DNA from 2 places in the Paraburkholderia sp. FT54 genome. Region 1 is predicted to be linked to the other one. Evidence: riboswitches for the same ligand, from Rfam matches in the RefSeq annotation. Region 1 holds a riboswitch; the other holds the start of a gene.
What was found. A riboswitch is a leader RNA that binds a small molecule or an ion and turns the genes downstream of it on or off. The one in region 1 is predicted to bind glycine.
Positions count from the first base shown of each region.

Region 2: another riboswitch for glycine. It lies ahead of RI103_RS26295 (D-amino acid dehydrogenase); the one in region 1 lies ahead of gcvT (glycine cleavage system aminomethyltransferase GcvT).

Region 1 is NZ_CP134195.1:75,926-87,893, reverse strand. It holds gene RI103_RS00355 (c-type cytochrome) at 1-631, shown strand, start outside; gene RI103_RS00350 (UvrD-helicase domain-containing protein) at 796-2,886, opposite strand; gene RI103_RS00345 (oxidoreductase) at 3,211-4,260, shown strand; gene RI103_RS00340 (hypothetical protein) at 4,457-4,807, shown strand; glycine riboswitch at 4,950-5,051, shown strand; glycine riboswitch at 5,085-5,238, shown strand; gene gcvT (glycine cleavage system aminomethyltransferase GcvT) at 5,319-6,437, shown strand; gene gcvH (glycine cleavage system protein GcvH) at 6,583-6,963, shown strand; gene gcvP (aminomethyl-transferring glycine dehydrogenase) at 7,036-9,972, shown strand; gene RI103_RS00320 (alginate lyase family protein) at 10,112-11,242, shown strand; gene RI103_RS00315 (L-serine ammonia-lyase) at 11,273-11,968, shown strand, end outside.
Region 2 is NZ_CP134196.1:1,499,165-1,511,132, forward strand. It holds gene RI103_RS26275 (hypothetical protein) at 123-248, opposite strand; gene RI103_RS26280 (phosphoketolase family protein) at 659-3,052, shown strand; gene RI103_RS26285 (acetate/propionate family kinase) at 3,066-4,232, shown strand; gene RI103_RS26290 (BON domain-containing protein) at 4,236-4,496, opposite strand; gene RI103_RS26295 (D-amino acid dehydrogenase) at 4,618-5,829, opposite strand; glycine riboswitch at 6,015-6,108, opposite strand; gene RI103_RS26300 (MFS transporter) at 6,301-7,533, opposite strand; gene RI103_RS26305 (PaaI family thioesterase) at 7,812-8,207, shown strand; gene RI103_RS26310 (GNAT family N-acetyltransferase) at 8,234-8,761, opposite strand; gene RI103_RS26315 (XRE family transcriptional regulator) at 8,768-9,340, opposite strand; gene RI103_RS26320 (hypothetical protein) at 9,423-9,608, opposite strand; gene RI103_RS26325 (YceH family protein) at 9,724-10,428, shown strand; gene RI103_RS26330 (MipA/OmpV family protein) at 10,484-11,314, opposite strand; gene RI103_RS26335 (alpha/beta fold hydrolase) at 11,311-11,968, opposite strand, start outside.

The DNA of each region.
Region 1 (11,968 bases):
GTGTCACGCGTCGGGTGCGGCAGGCGCGCCGAAATTCACCAATACCGCCGACTGGGCACCGCGCATCGCGCAGGGCTTCGACACGCTGCTGCACACGGCGCTCGCCGGCAAAGGCGCGATGCCGCCGCGCGGCGGCACCAGCCCGGACGACTATAGCGATTTTGAAATCGCCCGCGCAGTCGCCTACATGGCGAACAATTCCGGCGGAAGCTTCCCTGAACCGGCTCAGCCGGCGCCGGGCGCGGCAGCGGCGGCATCCGGTGCAGCGGCAGCAGCGCCGGCCGGCGCTTCGGACGCGGGCGCGGCTCAGGCCGCCGCGGCGATGGCCGCCCTGGCCAGCGTGCCGCAAGCAGCCGCGCCAGCAGCGGGCGGCACGCAAAGCGCGGACGCGTCGCAAGCCGGCAAGGCGTTGTATCAGCAGGTTTGTCAGGCCTGTCATGCGGCCGGCGTGCTGAACGCACCCAAGTTCGGCGACAAGGACGCCTGGGCGCCGCGTCTGAAGGAGCCGATGGACACGGTCTATAACTACGCGCTGCACGGCAAGGGCGCGATGCCTCCGAAGGGCGGCTCGACCGCCTCCGACGCGGACGTGAAGGCCGCTGTCGACTATATGGTCAGCGCGGTGAAGTAAAACGCTCGCGGCGTTTGCCGCACCACTAAAAAATCCCTGCACCGCGTCGCCGCCGTGCAGGGATTTTTTTAACTCGGTCGGCATACAGGCCTGCGCGGTTCGCGTCGTGCGTCAGGCTGGCTGCTATCCGGGGCGACCGCGAGCGCAACGTTCGCAGCGCCCGCTCAAGGCTTCTGCAACAGCGCCTTCAAACTTGCGAGCCGGTCTTTCGGCGACATCGGCGCTTCTTCGGGCGTCGGCGGCGGGGCGTCGTCGAGCAGCATTTCGGGGATGAAGCGCGACGGCTCGCACACCACCGTCTCTCTCGCGCGCTTGCGCTTCTTGCACCAGTTCAGATGCAGGCTGCGCTGCGCACGCGTGATCGCCACATACATCAGGCGGCGCTCTTCCTCGATGCGCGCGTCGTCGATCGGCTCGTCGTCCGGACCGCCGCGATGCGGCATGATGCCTTCCTCGACGCCGACCAGAAACACGTGCGGATACTCCAAACCCTTCGACGCATGCACCGTCGAGAGCCGCACCGCGTCGGGATCTTCCTCGCGGCCTTCGAGCATCGACATCAGCGCCACGGTCTGGATCAGGCCGAGCAGATTCTTGCCGGTGTCGCCGAGACCGTCGGCGGTGTCGTAGCCGGTGGCTTCGTCGTTACCGGCACCTTCGGGCTCGGCCTTCGTGCCTTTACGCTTGAGCCACTCCATGAACTCCAGCACGTTTTGCCACTTCGCCTGCGCCTGACGTTCGTCGAACGCATCGTAGAGATAGGCTTCGTAGTGAATCGCATCCATCAGTTCGTCGAGCAGCGTGCCGGCGGCGTCCTTCTCGGCGCGATCGGTGAGCCGCTGCATGAAGTCGCAGAACACGCGCATGGGTTCGATCTGCCGCGGCGACAGACGCGCCTCGATGCCGCCCATATACACCGCCTCGAACAGCGACACCTTGGCCTGGCCCGCGAACGAGCCGAGCGCCTCGAGCGTCGTATTGCCGACGCCGCGGCGCGGTGTGGTGATCGCGCGGATGAACGCGGGGTCGTCGTTCGCGTTGGCGATCAGACGCAGATACGCGCAGATGTCTTTGATTTCGGCTTTGTCGAAGAACGACTGGCCGCCGGACAGCACGTACGGAATCCGCTCACGCCGCAACACCTGCTCGAAGATGCGCGCCTGGAAATTACCGCGATACAGGATCGCGTAGTCGCGGAAATTCGCGCGCCGTTCGAACTTGTGCGCCGACAGCCGAAACACCACGGACTCGGCCTCGTGCTCTTCGTCGTTGCACGGCGTGACGGTGATCGTGTCGCCCATGCCGTGTTCGGACCACAGCTTCTTCTCGAACAACTTCGGATTGTTCGCGATCACGTTGTTCGCGGCGGTCAGAATGCGCACCGTCGAGCGGTAGTTCTGCTCCAGCTTGATCAGATGCAGCTTCGGAAAATCCTTGCTGAGCTGCCCGAGATTTTCGAGCGTCGCGCCGCGCCAACCGTAGATCGCCTGATCGTCGTCGCCAACCGCCGTGAACGCCGCGCGCTTGCCGGCCAGCAGTTTCACCAGTTCGTACTGGCAGGCGTTGGTGTCCTGATACTCGTCGATCAGCAGATAGCGCAGCTTGTTCTGCCAGCGGTCGCGCACCTGCTCGTTCTTCTCGAAAAGTTCGGCGGGTAGACGAATCAGGTCGTCGAAATCGACTGCCTGATACGCGTGCAGTGTCGCCACGTAATTGCGGTAGACGATCGCGGCCTGGTGCTCGTCCTCGTTCGCGGCGATCGCGATCGCCTGCTCGGGCATGATCATGCCGTTCTTCCACAGCGAGATGATCGACTGGATCTTGCGGATGAAGCCTTTGTCCGTCGAGCCGACCTGCTCCTGGATCATGCCGAAGCAGTCGTCGGAATCCATGATCGAGAACTGCGGCTTCAGGCCGACGTGCTCCGCTTCCTGCCGCAGAATCTGCACGCCGAGCGAGTGGAACGTGCAAACCGTCAACTGATTGACGGGCACTTTGCGGCCTTCCTTGCCGGGCGTGGTGAGCGTCTTGCCTTCGAGCAGCTTGCCCACGCGCTCGCGCATTTCCAACGCGGCCTTGTTCGTGAACGTGACGGCGGCGATGTGGCGCGGCTCGAAGCCCTTGGCCTCGATCAGGTGCGCGATCTTCTGCGTGATCACGCGCGTCTTGCCGCTGCCGGCGCCGGCGAGCACGAGACACGGACCGTCAAGATAACGGACCGCTTCATTTTGAGCGGGGTTCAGGCCTGCGGACATCGTCTGTGGATGGGTAATGCGGTTGAAAGCAGCGGTTGAAAGCGGCGGTCGAGGGCGTAGCAGCGCAAATTCGCCAGCCGAAGGCCCGGGGGCATGCTGCGCGGTCCCGGCCGCTGGAACGGGCGCCCCGCGCGCTGCGAAGGTGGTCCGGCCCGCTGCGGTTCGCGCGAGAGCAGCGATGTTAACACGATTGTGCAGACGGATATCGGCGACGGACGCCCACCACGACGCTGACGGCCCACCCTCAGGACATGCCACAATTGCGGTGTTGCGCGCCGCCGCCGCGGTGGCAAAGCGGCGCGCCGATTTTGCAGGAAGACACGCATGTCCGCATCGCTGAAGATTGGATTGATGGGTTACGGTTTCGCCGGCGCGACCTTTCATGCGCCGGTGATCGAGCACTGCGGCCGCGCGAGCGTCGCCGCCATTGCCACGAGCCAGCCCGAGCGCGCGCTCGCCGACTATCCGCACACGAAAGTGGTGGCGGACCTCGACGCGCTGCTGGCGCTCGATGAACTCGACTGCATCGTGATCGCCACGCCGAACGACACGCACTTCGACCTGGCGCGCCGCACGCTGGAAGCGGGCAAGCACGTGGTGGTCGACAAGCCGGTCACGCTGAACGCCGCCGACGCGCACACGCTCGCCAATATCGCGCTCGCCCGAAGCAAACTCTTCATACCGTTCCACAACCGTCGCTGGGACGGCGATTTTCTGACCGTGCGCGATCTGCTCGCGAGCGGTGAATTGGGACGGATCACGCAATACGAATCGCATTTCGACCGATTCCGGCCGGAAGTGCGGCAGCGTTGGCGCGAGGAAGCGTCGCGAGGCGGCGGCTTGCTGCTCGACCTCGGGCCGCATCTGGTCGACCAGGCGCTGGCATTGTTTGGAGCGCCGCAGACCGTGTCGGCCACGGTGCGCAAGCATCGCGACGACGCCGGTGCGCCGGACTACGTGCATATCCAGCTCGGCTACGCTGAGTTCGAAGTGGTGTTGCACGCCAGTGCGTTGACGGCGCTGGTCGCGCCACGCTTCACCATCCACGGCACGCGCGGCAGCTATATGAAATACGGGCTCGATACCCAGGAAGATCAGTTGAAGGCGGGCCTGCGTCCGGGCGACGACGGCTTCGGCGCGGGCAACGCCGCAGGTGCGCTGCGCGTGCTGGAAGGCGATAAGGAAGTCGAGCGCGAGTTGCCGACGCGCAATGGCGATTACTCCGGGTTCTATATCGCGGTGGCCGACGCCATCCAGAATGGAGTGAAATTCCCGGTGAGCGCACAGGACGCTGTCGACGTAATGACGGTTATCGAGCTTGCCGGCCGTAGTTCGGAAGAAGGCATCCGGTTGCCGTTCGAGCGGATTCGCTGACTGCTTTGCCTGCGCGTCGAAACGGTCTGTGTACCTAAAACGGCACTCGCCACCCGCGCCGCGCAGGTCAAAACCCTGACACGCCCGAAAGGAACATAACGTTACAAATAACGCCGCGCCTCCGGTCAGCGCGTTGCGGCTGTCATCCGTTCCTACCCGGGTAGCACCGCAAACGACAATGACTTCCGGAGAGTCCATGCCCCGTACTATCCGCGCGCTCGCCGCGTGCGCCCTGCTCAGTTCTCTCGCCGCCTGTGTGGTGGCACCTCAGCCCGCGCCGGCGCCTCGTCCCAATCCGCAACAGATCGCGGATCAGCGGCTGCGTCAGGTCGACGGCCGCATCGACAATCTCAGCCGCCGGATCGATAACCGCGTCAGTCAAGGCTACTACCCGCCTCCGCAAGGCGGCGCGCTGCACCATCGCCTCGACGTGATCCGTCACGAAGCACACGACATGGCCGCGCAGCACGGCGGCGGACTGTCCAGCGACGAACAGCGCCTGCTGAATCAGGAACTGGACAACGCGGCACACGCCATAGGCGAATAATCGCTCCAGGTCCGGTATCGAAGTAGCACGAGCGCGGCCATCACGTCCCGCGCTTTTTTTGACAGGCATGAAGGCGGCCCGTCAACGTCCGCGCCGCTCGCGGGCCTTTATTTGACAAGCCCCCGGCCCTCGCGTACATTCGCCGCACGCGTCGGGAGAGCGCGCTGGCCGCTGGAAACCGCAGGCCGCGCCGCCGAAGGGGCACACCCGCAAACTCTCAGGCAAAAGGACCGACCGCGTCGAAAAACCCGCGTCCAGGCAACATCAAGGCACCGGTTTTTCGCACTCTGGAGAGCGGCAGTAGCCGTCTGCATCGTTTAATCGAGCGGATTCTGGCAGGCTGCCCACCGAAGGGGCGCGCGTTTCACCGTGGCACGTCAACGTGACCCCGGCAGCGCAATCTCTCAGGTATCGAGGACAGAGGGGTCATGCAGAACCACGCTCGCAGCCGCAAGGCCGCGAGGCGTAGCGCCGCATGGCCTTTTTCGTTTCGCGAGATGCCCGAGGCCCCATGACCGAACTCAAACACACCCCGCTCAACGCCACCCATCGCGCGCTCAATGCCCGCATGGTCGATTTCGGCGGCTGGGACATGCCCGTCAACTACGGCTCGCAGATCGACGAACACCGCGCCGTGCGCACCGACGCCGGCATGTTCGACGTCTCGCACATGTGCGTCGTCGATTTCACCGGCGAGCGCGTGCGCGCCTTCTTCGAATACGCGCTGGCGAACAACGTCGCCAAACTGCAAACGCCTGGCCGCGCGTTGTACTCCTGCCTGCTGAACCCGAATGGCGGCGTGATCGACGACCTGATCGTCTATTACTTCGGTGAAGATCACTTCCGTGTGGTCGTGAACGCCGGCACCGCTGACAAAGACATCGCCTGGTTCGGCCAACTCAACGCCGAAGGCGGCTTCGGCCTGACCATCACGCCGCGCCGCGACTTCGCGATCGTCGCGGTGCAAGGTCCGAACGCACGCGAAAAAGTCTGGCAAACCGTGCCGGCCGCGCGCGCCGCCACTGAGGCTCTGAAGCCCTTCAACGCCGCCCGCATCGAAGGCACGCCGTTCGGCGAATTGACCGTCGCCCGCACCGGCTACACCGGCGAAGACGGCTTCGAAATCATCGTCCCGGCGGATCACGTCGAAGCGCTGTGGAACGCATTGCAAGCCCAAGGCGTGCGCCCGGCCGGTCTCGGCGCGCGCGACACGCTGCGCCTCGAAGCCGGCATGAACCTGTACGGCCAGGACATGGACGACAACGTCTCGCCGCTCGACGCCGGTCTCGCCTGGACGGTCGACCTGACCTCGCCGCGCGACTTCGTCGGCAAGGGCAAGCTGGAAGCGGACGGTTCGCAGGCCGCGTTCGTCGGCCTGATCCTGCTGAAGGAAAACGGCAAGGCGGCGGGCGTGCTGCGTGCTCATCAGAAAGTGGTCACGCCGCAGGGCGAAGGCGAAATCACCAGCGGCACGTTTTCCCCGACCATGCAGGAATCGATCGCCTTCGCGCGCGTGCCGAAGGGCGTGCAGCCGGGCGACACCGTTCACGTTCAGATTCGTGACAAAAACGTTCCTGCAAGCGTGGTAAAACTGCCGTTCGTGCGCAATGGCAAAGTGCTCGCGGTTTAAGCAAACCGGCGCGTGCGCAAACCTTCACGAGAAAACGCCGGGCCGCCCCAAGTTTTCTTGTTCCCTCTGAGACGGCCTGGCGCGAAGCGACAGGTTGGAGGGCCCTTTTTAGTTACTACCGAATCACACCGCATAGGAGCATCCGATGAGCATCCCGGCCGATCTGAAATACACCGAATCGCACGAATGGGTCCGCACCGAAGCGGACGGCACGCTGACGGTCGGCATCACCGACCACGCGCAGGAAGCGCTCGGCGATATCGTCTTCTTCGAAGTGCAGGAACTGGGCAAGACCGTCACGGCAGGCGACACCGTCGCTGTCATCGAGTCGGTAAAAGCCGCTTCGGATATTTACGCGCCGGTCTCGGGCGAGATCATCGAAGCCAACACCGCCGTGGCCGACACGCCTGATTCGGTCAACACCGCGCCGTACGAAAGCTGGCTCTTCAAGATCAAGCCGGCCGCGGACGCCACGCAAGACCGTCTGATCGACGCCGACGCGTACACCAAATCCATCGGCGCCTGAATTTACCTTTACGTTTAACCCGACAGGTGCGGTGTCCTTTTCGAACGGACAGCCGCACCGCCAGGAACACCCATGAAGCTCGAACACCCGGATCGTCTGATGAACCGCACTCCTCTCTCGCTCGCCGCGCTCGAAGTGCATGACGCCTTCGCTGAACGGCACATCGGCCCGGACACGGCCGACCAGCAAGCGATGCTCGAAGCTCTCGGCTTCGCGTCGCGCGCGGCGCTGATCGACGCCGTCATTCCGAAGACGATCCGCCGCGCCGAAACGCTGCCGCTCGGCCCCTTCACGCAACCGAAGAGCGAAGCGGAAGCGCTCGCCGCGCTGCGCGAACTCGCGGACAAGAACCAGGTGTTCCGCTCCTACATCGGGCAGGGCTATTACAACGCGCACACGCCGACGGTGATCCTGCGTAACGTGCTGGAAAATCCGGCGTGGTACACCGCGTACACGCCGTATCAGCCGGAAATCTCGCAAGGCCGTCTGGAAGCGCTGCTGAACTTCCAGCAGATGATCGTCGACCTGACGGGTCTGGCGATCTCGAATGCGTCGCTGCTCGACGAAGCCACGGCCGCGGCTGAGGCGATGACGCTGCTGCAACGCATCGGCAAGCCGAAGTCGAACGTGTTCTACGTGGCCGACGACGTGCTGCCGCAAACCATCGAAGTGGTAAAGACGCGCGCCACGCCGGTCGGCATCGAAGTGAAAGTGGGCCCGGCCGCGGAAGCGGCGAACGCGAATGCGTTCGGCGTGCTGCTGCAATATCCGGGCGTGAACGGCGACGTGCGCGACTATCGCGCGCTCACCGATGCGATCCATGCTGCGGGCGGCCACGTGGTGGTTGCCGCCGACCTGCTCGCGCTGACCGTGCTCACGCCGCCGGGCGAATGGGGCGCGGACGTGGCCGTCGGCAATACGCAGCGTTTCGGCGTGCCGGTTGGCTTCGGCGGCCCGCATGCTGCTTACCTCGCCGTGCGCGACGAATTCAAGCGCCAGATGCCGGGCCGCCTCGTCGGCGTGACCGTCGACGCGCAAGGCAACCCCGCGCTGCGTCTCGCGCTGCAAACGCGCGAACAGCATATCCGCCGCGAGAAGGCCACCTCGAACGTGTGTACCGCGCAAGCGCTGCTCGCGATCATGGCCAGCATGTACGCCGTCTATCACGGCCCGCACGGTCTGAAGACGATCGCGCTGCGCGTGAACCGCATCGCCGCGTTGCTGGCCGAAGGCGCGAAGCAACTTGGCTATAAGCTCGTCAACGAAACTTTCTTCGACACACTTACTTTCGACACCGGCGCGCGCACGCAAGCGCTGCTCGACGCCGCTACCGCCAAGCGCATCAATCTGCGTCGAGTAAGCGCCACGCAAGTGGGCCTGTCGATCGACGAAACCACGACACGCCACGATCTCGCCGATCTGCTCGCCGTGTTCGCGCAAGCGGCTTTCACCAGCGACGTGCCGCAAGTCGACGCACTCGACGCCAAGCTCGCGGCGTCGAACACCGCATCGGTGCCGGCCGCGCTCGAACGCACCAGCACGTACCTCACGCACCATGTGTTCAACCGTCATCATTCGGAAACGGAAATGCTGCGCTATCTGCGCAGCCTGTCCGACAAGGACCTCGCCCTCGACCGTTCGATGATCCCACTCGGCTCGTGCACGATGAAGCTGAACGCGACCTCGGAAATGCTGCCGGTCACGTGGCCTGAATTCGGCCAGATCCATCCGTTCGCGCCGGCTGAGCAAACCGTCGGCTACCGCGAAATGATCGATCAGCTCGAAGAGATGCTGGTCGCGGCCACTGGCTACGCGGCCGTGTCGCTGCAGCCGAACGCCGGCTCGCAAGGCGAATACGCCGGCCTGTTGATCATCCACGCGTATCACGCGTCGCGCGGTGAAGCGCATCGTAACGTCTGCCTGATTCCCGCTTCGGCACATGGCACGAATCCGGCGTCGGCGCAGATGGCCGGCATGCAGGTGGTCGTGGTGGCCTGCGACGCGCAAGGCAACGTCGATATCGAAGACCTGAAGAAGAAAGCCGATCAGCACGCCGACAAACTCGCGGCGATCATGATCACGTATCCGTCCACGCATGGCGTGTTCGAACAGAACGTGCGCGAAATCTGCGAGATCGTGCACGCGCACGGCGGCCAGGTGTATGTGGACGGCGCGAACATGAACGCGATGGTCGGCCTGACCGCGCCGGGCCAGTTCGGCGGCGACGTCTCGCACCTGAATCTGCACAAGACTTTCTGCATTCCGCACGGCGGCGGCGGACCGGGCGTCGGTCCGGTTGCGGTCGGCGCGCATCTCGCGCAGTTCCTGCCGAACCAGATCTCGTCGGGCTATGAACGCGCGCCGAACGGCATCGGCGCGGTGTCGGGCGCACCGTACGGCTCGGCCTCGATCCTGCCGATCTCGTGGATGTACATCGCTATGATGGGCGCTAAGAATCTCACCGCCGCGACCGAAACCGCGATTCTCAACGCGAACTACGTCGCCAGGAAACTCGCGCCGCACTATCCGGTGCTGTATTCGGGTCCGGGCGGACTGGTCGCGCACGAGTGTATTCTCGACCTGCGTCCGATCAAGGAAACCAGCGGCATCACCGTCGACGACGTCGCCAAGCGTCTCGCCGACTACGGCTTCCACGCGCCGACGATGAGCTTCCCGGTGCCGGGCACGCTGATGGTCGAGCCGACCGAATCGGAATCGAAGGAAGAGCTCGACCGTTTCATCCAGGCGATGATCGCGATCCGCGAGGAAATCCGCGCGGTGGAAGACGGCCGCTCGGATCGTGAAGACAATCCGTTGAAGCATGCGCCGCACACGGCGGCGGTGGTCATCGCGAACGACTGGAAGCATGCGTATGCGCGCGAAACGGCGGCGTATCCGCTGCCCACGCTGATCGCGAAGAAGTACTGGCCGCCGGTCGGCCGCGCGGACAACGTGTACGGCGACCGCAATCTGTTCTGCTCCTGCGTGCCGATCGCCGACTACGAGTAAGCTGGGTCGTTGCCAGACATCGCCCGTTGCCTCGAAAAGAGGCGGCTGGGCGGTGCGCGGTTCGGTCCTCGGTTCTCTGTCGCTCCTGGCCGCAAACGGCTAACATCACACACCGAATCAGCCTAACGAGGAGTTTCGCATGGCGCGAAAGGTGCGATTGATGCAAAGCCGGACCGAAGCAAGGCGAGCGCGGACGTGGCGGCAAGCCTGCACACTGCTGTTGGCTGGCGCAGCCGTGCTGCTGCCGCTGCGGCAAGCGCAGGCTGCAATGAATTTTTGTGCGGCGCCCGCACTGCAAACCAGCGAACGCACTAACGCCGATCCCGGCGTGAAAGCGCTGGTGAGCAATGTCCAGGCCCATCTGAACGACCAGCCGCATGCGCTGGCGAAACTGCATACCGAAGGCACGCTGCCGCACGAAGGCATTTACGACCAGAGCGTCGAAGCGGAGAAAGATCTTGATCTGCTGCGCGACGCCGCGCTCGCCTGGCGCGCCACCAGCGACGACCGTTATCTGAAACTGGTCGATCGGCTGCTTTATGCCTGGGTCACGACCTATCAACCGAGCTTCAATCCCATCGACGAAACCCACTTCGAGGGACTGATTCTCGCGTACGACATGACGGCAAGCGCGTTGCCGGTGAAAACGCGCAATGCGTCGATGGCGTTCCTGACGAAACTCGCGAACGGCTACATCGGGCAAATCGACGCGCAGCCACGGCCGCTCAAAGGCACGTTCAGGAACAACTGGCAGAGCCATCGGATCAAACTGATTGCCATGGCTGCGTTCACGCTGGACAACCGCAAGATGATCAATGCGGCCCAGCGTCTGTTCGTCGAGCATATCGGCGACAACATCGAGCCGGATGGTTCGACGATCGATTTCAGCGAACGCGACGCCTTGCATTACGTCACCTACGATCTGCAACCGCTCGTGACCGCCGCGCTCTCCGCGCGCCGCCATAACCGTAACTGGCTGCCTGAGAAGGGCGCGGACGGCGCCTCGCTGGAAGCCGCGCTCAACTGGCTGGCGCCGTACGCGGCCGGCAGCAAGACGCATGAAGAATTCGTGCATTCGAGCGTTCCGTTCGATGCAAAACGTCGCGAGGCCGGCTTGCCCGGCTATTCGGGTCAATGGGACCCGAAGAACGCGACGGAACTGTTTCACCTGGCGGCGCGCCTCGACGGGCGCTATACGCCGATCGCGCTACAGCTCGCACCGACGCCGCCCGCGTGGCTCGCCGTGTGTTTGCCGCTGCCAGCGCGGTAAACCAACTTTATGATCAGCAGGGAGCAGTAAATGGCAGTCAGCGTGTTCGACCTCTTCAAAATCGGCATTGGTCCGTCCAGTTCGCATACGGTCGGGCCGATGCGCGCGGCGCTGATGTTCGCTCAAGGGCTCGAACGCGATGGGCTGCTTGCTGCGACCGCATCGGTGAAAGTGGAGCTGTATGGCTCACTCGGTGCGACGGGCAAGGGGCACGGCACCGATCGCGGCGTCATGCTCGGCCTGATGGGCGATGCGCCCGATACCGTGGACCCGGATACGATCGCGCAGCGGCTCGAAGCCGTGCGTGTGTCCCGCAAGCTGGCGCTACTCGGCACGCACGAGGTGCCGTTCGTGCAGAAGGATCAGATTGCGTTTTATCGTCAGGCGCTGCCCGAGCATCCGAACGGCCTCAAGCTGCGTGCACTCGACGCGCAGGGCGAGACGTTGCGCGAATCGACCTATCTTTCGGTGGGCGGCGGTTTCGTGGTGACGGCCGGCGCGCCGAACACCAAGGTGCTGAGCGCCGTCGATCAACTGCCGCACTCGTTTCGCAGCGGCAACGAGTTGCTTGCGCTGTGCGAATCGACCGGCAAGAGCATCGCTCAATTGATGTGGGAAAACGAGCGCGTCTGGCATACGGAAGAGGAAACGCGCGCGGGCTTGCTGAAGATCTGGGACGTGATGCAATCGTGCGTGTCGCGGGGCTGCGGCATCAACAATCCGGAT
Region 2 (11,968 bases), on a different replicon from region 1:
GAATCTCCTTGCAATGAATCTGGGCACCCGAAGTCCCGGGAGGGCACGAGACCCCGCGTGAAGGCGCCGGGAAGACTGCTCAGGATACACATTTTGCGCCAGCGACGCCCGCCCAGCGTCGCTCAGGCGTGGCCGAACAGCTTGACCAGCAAGCCGAACACGCCGATCAGAACGGTGACGCCCGCGAACAGCAATACGAATGTCAGGACAAGGATCAACGGCGCTTTGAAGCGGCTGGGTGTCGGCATGATCAAGTGTTGAGGTAAGGGACGAGTAATGCGGGACGCGCCGGATGTGGTCCGCCGTCGCGGGAGCAACAGGAGCTTAAGGCATTTACTTAATATGCGCATAAAGCCTGACGCGTGCGGTGCGGCGTTGGACGTTGCCGGCACCTCGCACTCGCAGTCGACTCAAGCTTTGGACGATCGCGTCGAACCATGCAGCACGCTTCCTGTCACACACCCTGACGATCATCGGGCAACGGCGTGAAAACACGCTGCTCGGGCCTTTGCCGCTACGCTTGCGTTGTGTCATCCGCATGACAGGATGGCCGCTAGTGCCGATTTCTTTCGCGCCTGCCGCCTCACGAACTCACGAACTCACGAACCGCCGCCGCATTCGCTAACCTGCCTGACAGTCCTTTTCAAGGAGTGACGCCATGGCTGAAGCAACCTCCCGTCCCACGCCGCCGCAAACGCTGGACCCCGACACGTTGCGCAACATGGATCGCTACTGGCGGGCCTGCAATTACCTCTCGGCCGGCATGATCTATCTGCGTGACAATCCGCTGCTGCGCGAACCGCTGAAACCCGAACACATCAAGAACCGCCTGCTGGGCCACTGGGGCTCGGACCCGGGGCAGAGTTTCCTGCTCGTGCATCTGAACCGGCTGATCAGGAAGCTCGATCTGAACATGATTTACGTGGCCGGTCCCGGTCATGGTGCGCCCGCCACACTGGCGCATTGCTATCTGGAAGGTCACTACTCGGAAATCTATCCCGACCGCAGCCTGGACGAAGCCGGCATGCGGCGCTTCTTCCGGCAGTTCTCGTTTCCTGGCGGCATCGGTTCGCATTGCACACCCGAGACGCCCGGCTCGATTCACGAAGGCGGCGAACTCGGCTATAGCCTGTCGCACGGTTACGGCGCCGCATTCGACAATCCCGATCTGATCGTCGCCGTGATGATCGGCGACGGCGAAGCGGAAACGGGCCCGCTCGCCACCTCGTGGCACTCGAACAAATTCCTCAATCCGATCCGCGACGGTGCAGTGTTGCCGGTGCTGCATCTGAACGGCTACAAGATCGCCAATCCGACCATCCTCGCGCGCATTCCCCGCGAGGAACTCGAAGCGTTGCTGACCGGCTACGGCCACAAACCGTATTTCGTCGAAGGCGACGATCCCGCCGTCATGCATCAGCAGATGGCGGCGACGCTCGAACAGTGCGTCGGCGAAATCCGCGCGATCCAGCAGCGCGCGCGCGACAGCAACGACGCGTCACGGCCGCGCTGGCCGATGATCGTGCTGCGTTCGCCGAAAGGTTGGACCGGTCCGAAGGAAGTCGACGGGCACGAGGTGGAAGGTTCGTGGCGCGCGCATCAGGTGCCCGTGCTCGATCCGGTGACCAACGGCAAGAGCCTGAAGCTGGTGGAAAACTGGCTGCGCAGTTACGGGCCCGAGACGCTGTTCGACGAAGCAGGGCGCCTGGTAGCGGAACTGCGCGAACTCGCCCCTGAAGGCGCGCGCCGCATCAGCGCCAATCCGCATGCGAACGGCGGCTTGCTCTGCAAGACGCTCGACATGCCGCCGTTTCGCGATTACGCGGTGGCAGTGAAAAAGCCGGGCCGCTCGTACATGTCGCCGACCGAGGCGCTCGGCAAATTCCTGCGCGACGTGATGCGCAACAACATGACGAACTTCCGTGTGTTCGGCCCTGACGAGACCGCGAGCAACAAGCTGACCGCCATCTACGAAGCCTCCGAAAAAACCTGGCTCGCGCAAACCGAGCCGGGCGACGCGGACGGCGGCGAACTCGCGGTGGACGGCCGCGTGATGGAAATGCTCAGCGAACACACGCTCGAAGGCTGGTTCGAAGGCTATGTGCTGACCGGCCGTCACGGTCTGTTCGCCACGTACGAAGCGTTCGTCCACGTGATCGATTCCATGTTCAACCAGCACGCCAAGTGGCTGGAGAAGGCCAAGCGCGATCTCGGCTGGCGGCAACCGGTGCCGTCGATCAACCTGCTGATCACCTCGCTCGTATGGCGTCAGGATCACAACGGCTTCACGCACCAGGATCCCGGCTTTCTCGATGTCGTCACGAATAAAAGCCCAGACGTGGTGCGCATTTATCTGCCGCCGGATGCGAACTGTCTGCTGAGCGTCGCCGATCATTGCCTGCGTTCGCGCGATTACGTCAACGTGATCGTCGCCGACAAGCAGCCGCATCTGCAGTACCTCGACATGGACTCGGCGGTCACGCATTGCACCAAGGGCATCGGCATCTGGGACTGGGCGTCGACGGATCACGGCGTCGAGCCCGACGTGGTGATGGCCTGCGCGGGCGACATCGCGACCATGGAGGCGCTCGCCGCCGTACAGATTCTGAAGGAGCAGTTCGCCGACCTGAAGATCCGCTTTGTCAATGTGGTCGACCTGTTCCGCCTGATGCCCGAGCATGCGCATCCGCACGGCCTGTCCAGCCGCGATTTCGATTCGTTGTTCACCACGACCAAGCCGGTGATTTTCAACTTCCACTCGTATGCGTCGCTGGTTCACAAGCTGACCTATAACCGCACGAATCACGACAACCTGCATGTGCATGGCTATCACGAGAAGGGCAACATCAATACGCCGCTCGAATTGGCGATAATCAACCAGGTCGACCGGTTTTCGCTGGCGATCGACGTGATCGATCGCGTGCCGAAGCTGCGCGGCGTCGGCGACCATGCGAAGGAATGGCTGCGTGGCCAGATCATCGAGCATCTGGCGTATGCGCATGCCGAGGGCATCGACAAGGAAGAAATCCGCAACTGGACGTGGAAAGGCTGAGCGAGGCATGGCCATGCACACTGAAGACCGCGCTGAAGATCGAACGATTCTGGTGTTGAACAGCGGTTCGTCGTCGCTGAAGTTCGGGCTGTTCAGGCATGCGGGCGATGACGAATCCCTGTTGCTGGAAGGCAGCGCCGAAGGCATCGCGCGCGACGACGGCAGCCTGCGGATCAAGGCGCCCGATGGCCGCGTGCTGGTGCAGCAGGAGCGCGTGCTCGAATCGCAGACCGATGCGTTGCAAAAGCTCGCGCAGGTGCTCACGCAACAGCACCATGCGCGGCCTTCGGCGGTGGGGCATCGGGTGGTGCATGGCGGACCGCATCTGCGCACGCATCAGCGCATTACCGCCGACGTGCGCCGTCAATTGCAGGATGCCGTGCATTTTGCGCCGCTGCATATTCCGCCGGCGCTCGCGTTGATCGACGAGGCGCAGAAGATTTTCGGCGACGCGCCGCATTTCGCCTGTTTCGATACAGCGTTTCACGCCACCTTACCTCCACGTGCGGCGCACCTCGCGTTGCCGCGCCGTTATGCGCAAGCCGGCGTGATGCGCTACGGCTTTCACGGGCTGTCGTACGAATCGCTGGTGACGCGGCTTGGCGCGGACCTGCCGGCGCGCGCGGTGTTCGCGCATCTCGGCAACGGTTCGAGCGTGTGCGCGCTGCGCGAGGGCAAATCGATCGATACGTCGATGGGGTTGACGCCGACCGGTGGCGTGCCGATGGGCACGCGCAGCGGCGACCTCGACCCGGGCGTGCTGCTGTATCTGATGCGCGTGGAAAAGCTCGATGCCGGCGCATTGGAGACACTGCTGAATCGCCAGAGCGGTCTCGCCGGCTACGCGGATGGCGAAAGCGATATGCAAGCGCTGGAAAAACGCGCTGCGGCGGGCGATGCGGATGCGTCGCTGGCACTCGATGCGTTCACGACCGCCGTGCGCAAGACCATCGGCGGTTATGCGGCGTTGCTCGGTGGAATCGATTTGCTGGTGTTTACCGGCGGCATCGGCGAGCACAGCCAGGAGATTCGCAAACGCGTATGCGACGGGCTCGCTTTCATGGGTCTAACGGAAAACGATCCGGCGGGCAAGGTGAGGACGATTCACACTGAAGAGGAGAAGCAGATTGCGCGGCATTGCCGTGCGCTGTTGCGGCAAACGCAGACGCAGATGCGCTGACCTTCATTTAGCCTTGACGACGGTGCGGTCCGATACGCCTGTCACGCCGAAGAGACGTGTCACGTCTTCGAGCGCCGCGGCGCGTTGCTGATCGCGTTGCAACTCGCCGCGCAAGGTGATGCGGCCGCGCGAGACGTGCACTTTTACGGCGTGTTCGGGGACTGCTGCGTCCCAGGCGAGACGCTGCGTCGCCTCCGCGGCGATCTGCGCATCGCTCAGGCGTGCGTTGCCTGCTTTCGGTTTTGCGGCATCGGCGTGTGGCATGGAGTCCTCCACGGAAGTGATACGTATGGGGAGAACACTAGCAGAAGTGGCGAATTTTGCATTCGACGGCGGCAGCGGTGACGTCACGCTGCCGCCGCTCGCAAAACCCGGTCAGCAAGCGCTACTGGATCGCGCCCGCCAACACCTGCGCCGTCGCAGCCGACAACGTCCAGCCCAGATGCCCATGCCCGGTGTTGTAGAAGACGCCGAGCCGTTTCCCCCGGCCCACCCTGGGCAACATGCTCGGCAGCATCGGCCGCAAGCCGGCCCACGGAATCACGCGTGAGGTCGACACCTCGGGAAAATAGCGCCGCGTCCAGTCCACCAGCGGCGCGATGCGATCTGAACGGATATCGCGGTTGAAGCCGTTGATCTCGGCCGTGCCCGCCACGCGAAAACGATCCACGCCCAGCCGGCTCGTGACGATCTTCGCGCTGTCGTCGAGCAGGCTTACCCACGGCGCGCGCTGCTGGCTGAGTTCGTCGTCGAGACAGACCGTGATCGAATAGCCTTTGACGGGGTAGATGTTCACGTGGTCGCCCAGCATCGCCGCGAAGTCGCGGCTCTTCACGCCCGCGCACACGACGATCCGCTCGAACGCGAAGCGTTGCGACTCGCCTTCGAGATCGACCATCAACGTAAAGCGGCCCTCGGCGGGCTGCTCGATCGAGGTGATCTGCGCGTCGTAGTGAAACTCGACACCATGCCGCACACACGCCTGAGCGAGCCCGCGTGTGAACTTGTGAATGTCGCCAGTCGAATCGGACGGCGTGAAAAAGCCGCCGTAAAAATCGCCGTGCAGCGTGGGCTCGATGCCATGCAGCTCGCTCGCCGTCACCGGGTTGCGGTCGAGCCCGCCTTCGCGCAGCAGTTCGTTCACCTTGCTCGCGGCGTCGAATTCCTTGCGGGTCTTGTAGATGTGCAGAATGCCGCGCCGCTCCAGGTCGAAGTCGATGCCTTCGGCACTGGCGATCGAAAACAGATGCTCGCGCGCGGCAATCGCGAGCCGCACGGTCTCGACCGTATTCGCCCGGTAGTGCGGAATCTGCCGCAGGAATTCGCCCATCCACGAGTACTTGTGCCAGGTGGGCATGGGATTGAGCAGCAGCGGAGCGTCGCGCGTGAGCATCCAGCGCAGGCCCTTCATGACGGTGGCGGCGCTGTTCCAGACTTCGGCATTGCTGGCGGACAACTGGCCGCCGTTGGCAAAGGAAGTCTCCATCGCCGCATAGCGATGGCGCTCGAAGACGGTGACGTGATGGCCGCGCTGCGCGAGGGCGTGAGCAGTCGTGACGCCGGTAATGCCGGCGCCGATAATGGCGATTCGTGACATGACATGGTCCAGAGTAGTTGAGCATCACCGGTGTCGATTTCGTGTCGAAACCGGCGTCGATGCCCCATCTGTCCATGTACCTGAGAGTTTCTTCCCTGCGGCAGCCTGACCCGATGCGAGCCGTGTGCGGGGAATCCCCTTCGGTGGGCGCACAGGGTCTTGCCCATGCGCCGCTCTCCAGATGTTCCTGCCGCGCGGTCCTTTTGCCTGAGAGTTTCCGGGGCGGTTGCTCCGTCGGCGTCGTCACGTACGTCTGACGATCTCTCCCGCGCTGCATTGCAGAACGGCTCGACAATACCGTTCAAAGATTTTTACCGCAAGTGTTTCCTGCGCTGCACTGCACTGCGCAAGCGGTGCTTTGCAGTGGCGCGCCCGAACAGCCGCCGCAAGCTCTTCACCATGGGCCTCGTGCTCGCCGGACTCGCGGTACGCATCGCGCTCGACTCGCACCGTTGAGTTTTTCGAGGCGCGCTATCCGCCGCGCGCCGCACCCGAGCCTCTGAACACCCAGCCGTTGAACAGCGCCCCGCATAGCATCAACGCGCTGGTGATGAGAAACACCGCCTGCATGCCGAAATGCGCGCCCGCAAAGCCGCCCGCGAGCGGCCCCGCCACCTGTCCCGCGTAGTTCGCAGAGGTCGCATAGCCGAGAATGTAGCCGGCGGAGCGGTCGGGCACGCTATGCCGGATCACGCTCGTGATCGACGGCAACAGCCCGGCCAGTGCGAGTCCCATCAGAAAGCGCAGCACCACCAGTTGCCAGCCGCTCGTGACGAACGCCTGTGGCACCAGCAAGGCCGCGCACACGGCGAGGCACGCCACAATCACCTTGGGCGTGCCAATCCGGTCGGCCAGACGCCCGACACGCGAGGCCGCCAGCACGCTGCCGAGCGCCGAGGCCGACATCACGAAGCCCGACACCAGCGTGACGTGCCTTGCGTCGTGCACGAGTTGGCTGACATACACGGTGATGATCGGCTCGATCGACATGTTGGCGAACATCAGCAAGCCGGCGGTGAACAGCATCGCCAGCACGGGCCGCCGGTCGGGCACGCTGGCCCAGCCGGTAGGCGCATCCGTCTCGTGCGGTTGGCCGCGCGTGCGCTCGACCGGTTGCTCCTTGACGAGCAGCGTGGTCGCGATGAACGCGCAGAAGATCATCGCGCCCGCAATGAAAAACGTGTTGCGGATGCCGATCAGCGGCGGCAAGGCGCCGCCCACCAGCGGGCCGACGAGACTGCCCGCCATCACCCCCGAGGCCAGCGTGCCGAGTGCCCAGCCGGTGCGTGAGCGCGGCGTCTGCGTGGCGATCATCACGGTGGCGCCCGATGAATAGCCGCCGACCAGCCCCGCCAGAAAACGCAGCCCCACCAGTTGCCAGACATTCTGCGCGAGTCCGAGCAAGGACATCACGACGGCCATGCCAAGGCTCGCGCGAATCAGGATCAGCTTGCGTCCGTAACGGTCGGCCATGCGCCCCCACAGCGGCGAGACTAGCGCGGCGGCGAGGAACGTCGCGCCGAACGCGACGCCGGACCATTGCACGGCGGCCGCGTCCGTATCGACGCCGAGTTGTTTCACATAGAGCGGCAGGAAGGGCAGCAGCAGGGTCATCGCGACGATGGTCGTGAACGAGCCGAACAGGCAGACATAGAGATTGCGCTGCCAGTGCGGCGCGCCGTCGGTGGGAGGGGTCGAACTCATCGAGGCAGTTGGGTGCGGGGCGGACAGGGCTCGGGCCGCAAGCGCGGCGAAAAACCGATTGTGCCTGAGAGCGGGCAAGCGGGCCGGCAAAGCGGGCGGATCGCGGCCGATAGCGAGTGCATCGAGCCACGCACACAGGCAAGCAGACAGAGCGAGCCGACGCTGTCACGCGCCGCTCCGGCAGATGGCCAGCCGTGAACCCTGGTATGCTGACTACGCGCCATTGGCGCGCGCCCCGCGCGCCCGGCATTGCTCACCTCGAACACAAAGGCCTGTCCATGTCCGACTTTCCCATCGACAACCCGTTTCTCGAATCGCTCGGCGTGCGTTTGACGCAATGGCGCGACGGTTACGCCGAACTGCTCATGCCGATCGATGCGAGCAAGCTCAATCGCCAGGGCGTGCTGCAAGGCGGCGCGATCGCCACGCTGCTCGACGCGGCGGCAGGTTATGCCGGACTCTTTGCGGCAAGCGGCGAGCCGGCACGGCATGCCTTCACGCTGTCGCTGACCACCAACTATCTCGACAAGGGACTCGGCGAATCGGTCACCGCCAAGGGTTATCTGGAGCGCGCGGGCCGCTCGATTTTCTTCTCGCGCGGCGAGGCGTGGGTGGACGGCACGCTGCTGATCGCCAGCGCGCAGGGCACGTTCAAGTATTCACGAACGGCCTGACGTGTAGCAGCCGGTCCGCACGCTCGTCACAGCGCCTTGTACATGATGGTGGTCGCGTCGTACTCCTGGCTATGCGTGCCACGCGCGTAGCCCGGGATCACGCCGGCCGTCCGGTAACCCAGTCCGGTATAGAGCGGCTCGGCGTGGTCGCCGGTGCGGGTGTCGAGCGTAAGCAGGCTGCGCTGCAAGGCATGCGCACGACGTTCGAGTTCCGTCATCAGCGCCCGCGCGATGCCTTGCCGGCGCAAGCCCGGATGGACCAGCAGCTTGCGCACCTCGGCGCGATGCCGCTGATTGGGCATCGTGTCGTAGTCCAGTTGCACGGTGCCCGCAATCGCCTCGCCGCGGCGCGCAACCAATAGCACCAGCCCGCCTGCACGCAGCGAAGAAAGCACTTTGCCGCGCCAGAACGCTTCACTCTCGCCGACGCCACACGGCATGACAAAGCCGACGCTCGCGCCGTCGTGCACACAGGCACGCAGCAGGGCGCCGAGTTCGGGAAGATGACGCACGAGGTCGTCGGCGGAGAATGAGGTGATGGTGGTCGCGCTCATGCTGGCTCACACGATGAAGAGAATGTAGCGGGCCGCGCTGTGCGCGGGCGTCACGAAAGCGCTGGGCCCGAACAGTTGATAGCGCAGGCAGTCGCCGGGTTGCAGATCGTGGCTCTGGCCATCGACGGTGATCTGCAATTGCCCTTCGAGCAGAATCAGATGATGTTCGAGGCCGGGCCGCGGCGACGCGTCGTAAGCGATGCGCACACCCGCATCGAGTTCGCATTCCAGCGCCTCGCCGCTCAGCGCTTGCGCAGGCGGCGACACGGAGCGCCGCCGGAAGCCGACGCTCGTGTCAGTCCAGAACGGCTGGGCGTCGCGCGGCACGAGCGGCGCGAAGTCTTCCTCGACCATGTGCATGAGGCGCGACATCGGCAGGCCGTAGGCGACGCAGAGTTTGCCGAGCACGCTCGCCGTCGGGCTCACGGCGGCGTTTTCGAGGCGTGACAACGTTGCGCGGCTGACGCCGCTGAGTCTTGCGAGGTCGTCGAGCGACCAGTTGCGCTCGGCGCGCAGCGCCCGCAGACGTTGGGCGATGCGGCGGTCGATGGCGTTGTCGTCGGGGAGTGGGTTTTCCATATTCGGAAAATTATCTCGAATATGGAATTAGGTCAACAAGGAAAAAAACGCACGTCCATCCAACTCACGCCGGCGACTCTGCTTATTCGATTCGGGTCATGCGCAGGATCGGCGTGTCGCCACCGAGCGCGAGAACTCGCTCGATCAACGCGTCACTTACACTCGCGACCGGCGTGACTTCACGCGTGAGAATCCACAAGACAGGCAGCGCCCGCCCGGCTCGCGTCAGACGGCCTCGCGCGTCAAGCTGTAGCGGAGATTGGTACACCTGCGCGGCCTGGCCCGTTTATCATAGTGCCCACAAACCAGAAAGCACCGCCCGGCTGTGCAGCGGTAACGCACATCATCCACGAGACCTGGCGGCTCATGCCGCGACATCATTTATGAACTCCACTCCCGACGCTTCTTCCCGTCCTTCGATCCGCGCGTTGACCTTGCTTGAAGGACGCGTGCTCGGCGTGCTCGTCGAAAAGCAGCACACGGTGCCGGACAGCTATCCGCTCTCACTCAACGCATTGACCTTGGGCTGCAACCAGAAAACCGGCCGCGCGCCGGTGATGAACGCCACCGAAGCCGAGGTGCTGACCGCCCTCGACGGATTGAAGCGGTTGAGCCTCGTGATGGAAGGCAGCAGCAGCCGCGTGCCGCGCTTCGAGCACAATATGCATCGGGTGCTGGGGCTGCCGAGCCAGTCGGCGGCCTTGCTCACCACGTTGCTGCTGCGTGGCCCGCAAACCGCGGCTGAACTGCGCCTGAATAGCGCGCGTCTGCATGGTTTCGCCGATATCTCGTCGGTCGAGGCGTTTCTCGACGAACTCGCGGCCAACGACCCGCCACGGGTCGTGAAACTCGCGCGCACACCGGGCGAGCGCGAGAACCGCTGGACGCATCTGCTATGCGGTGAAGTGAGCGCGAGCGAGTTGGCGCAGCCGGGTGCCGAAGACGACTCGGTGCCGTTGTCCACGTTCGAAGCGGTCAAGGCCGAACAGAAGCGTCTCGCCGATGAAGTGAGCCGTCTGCAGATCGTGGTCCGCCGCATGGCAGCGGAGTTGGGTATCGACGCCGGCGATCTCACTGCCGGCGAATGAAGTTCGCGGCGCCTGTTGTGCGTGACGTTTCGCGCAACAGGCGAAGACAGCAAACCTAGAACTTGTAGTTCACAGAAGCGAGCGTATTGAGTTCGAAGCGCTTTTCGGTAATCGGGCTATTCGCCGCATCATGTTCGAGCCGCCCGAACGTCGCAGCGACCGAGCCATTCCAGTGCCGGGAAAAATCATACGTCACCATCGCGTTCAGATGAATATCGCGCACGCCGGCGCTCGTGTTGTACGCGGGCAATCCCGACGCGGCGCTTTGCTGAGCTGAAACGCCGAAGAACGTCCGCGTATACGTGCCGTTCGCCCACGTGAATCCCGGTCCTACGGAAAAGAGCCAGCCGCCCACGGGCGCCGACGCCAGGAAGTCGGTGCTGACCGTCGTTCCTTGCTGATGTCCGGCGATGTCCTGGTACAAGGCCACCGAGCCGGTGAATGCCCACCACGTATAGTCGGCGAACAGTTTCAGTTTGGGGCCGCCGTCCACATTGCCGAGGCCATGCAGGCGCGGATCGTCCGACTCCTTGCGTGACTGGAAATCGAAACTCAACGCGGCGCCCAGGTGATACGCGGGACTGCGCAACACGTTGACGCCGAGCACGTCCGGGCCTTGGGAGAAGAACCGGTCGTCGTAAGAGATATCGAGCGCGGGGAACGGAATGTAGCTCAACTGCCGCGAGCCCGGATATTTCGGTGTTATCACGAGACCGGGGCCGACGCCGATTTTCCATTTACTGTCCGCTGCGGTGCCGGCGCTTGCATCCGTCGTGGCGCTCGAAGCGGCTTCGTCCGCGTGGGCGCTTTGCGCCACCGGAAGACCCAGCGCCGCGGTGAGCAGCGACGATGCCAGCATCGGACTCACAGGCTTGCGCGCCTTCATACGCGCTCCTTGCCCAGCGCCGCGAGCTGTCTGAGGCGGCGCGCCAGCGCCTTCGAGACGACTGCTTGCCTGCTGTCGTCGCCGCTGTGCGCGGCTTCGCTTTCGCGTAAAAACAGTGCGGTTTCGCGCGCGACGATCTCCCGCTCGTTGTCCGATGTAATCATGTGATACGAATCGTCCAGCCAGATTGTGCGTAAGAAGGCCGCGCCGATGTGGCGGGCGACGAAGCGGGCATTGCGCGGGCTCGAGGTTTCGTCGTCGATTGCGTGGACGATCAGGCAATCGGTCTTGATGTCGCGCACCGATGTGCGCACGGTCGACGCGAGGCGGCTCGCCTCGTGCAACGCCGGCAAGGAGATCGTCGACGGCCCGACTTCGCTGAAGTCGCTGCGCTGCATGGCACGGGCAATCTTCGCCCGGAGCGCTTCGTTGCGCAGGCCGAACGGCGCTGCTTCGCGGTAGCGCCAGCGTTTGCGCATTGGCGTGTAGTACGCCCAGTTGAGCAGGAAGCGATACCACGGGATGGCCCAGCCGTCGTACGAGAGCGTGAGCGAAAGCAGCACGAGCGACTGCGCCTGCGGCCTGCGCTGCGCCAGCGCGAGCGCCAACGCCGCGCCGATCGACAGGCCGCAGATCGACACGCGCGCGAAACGC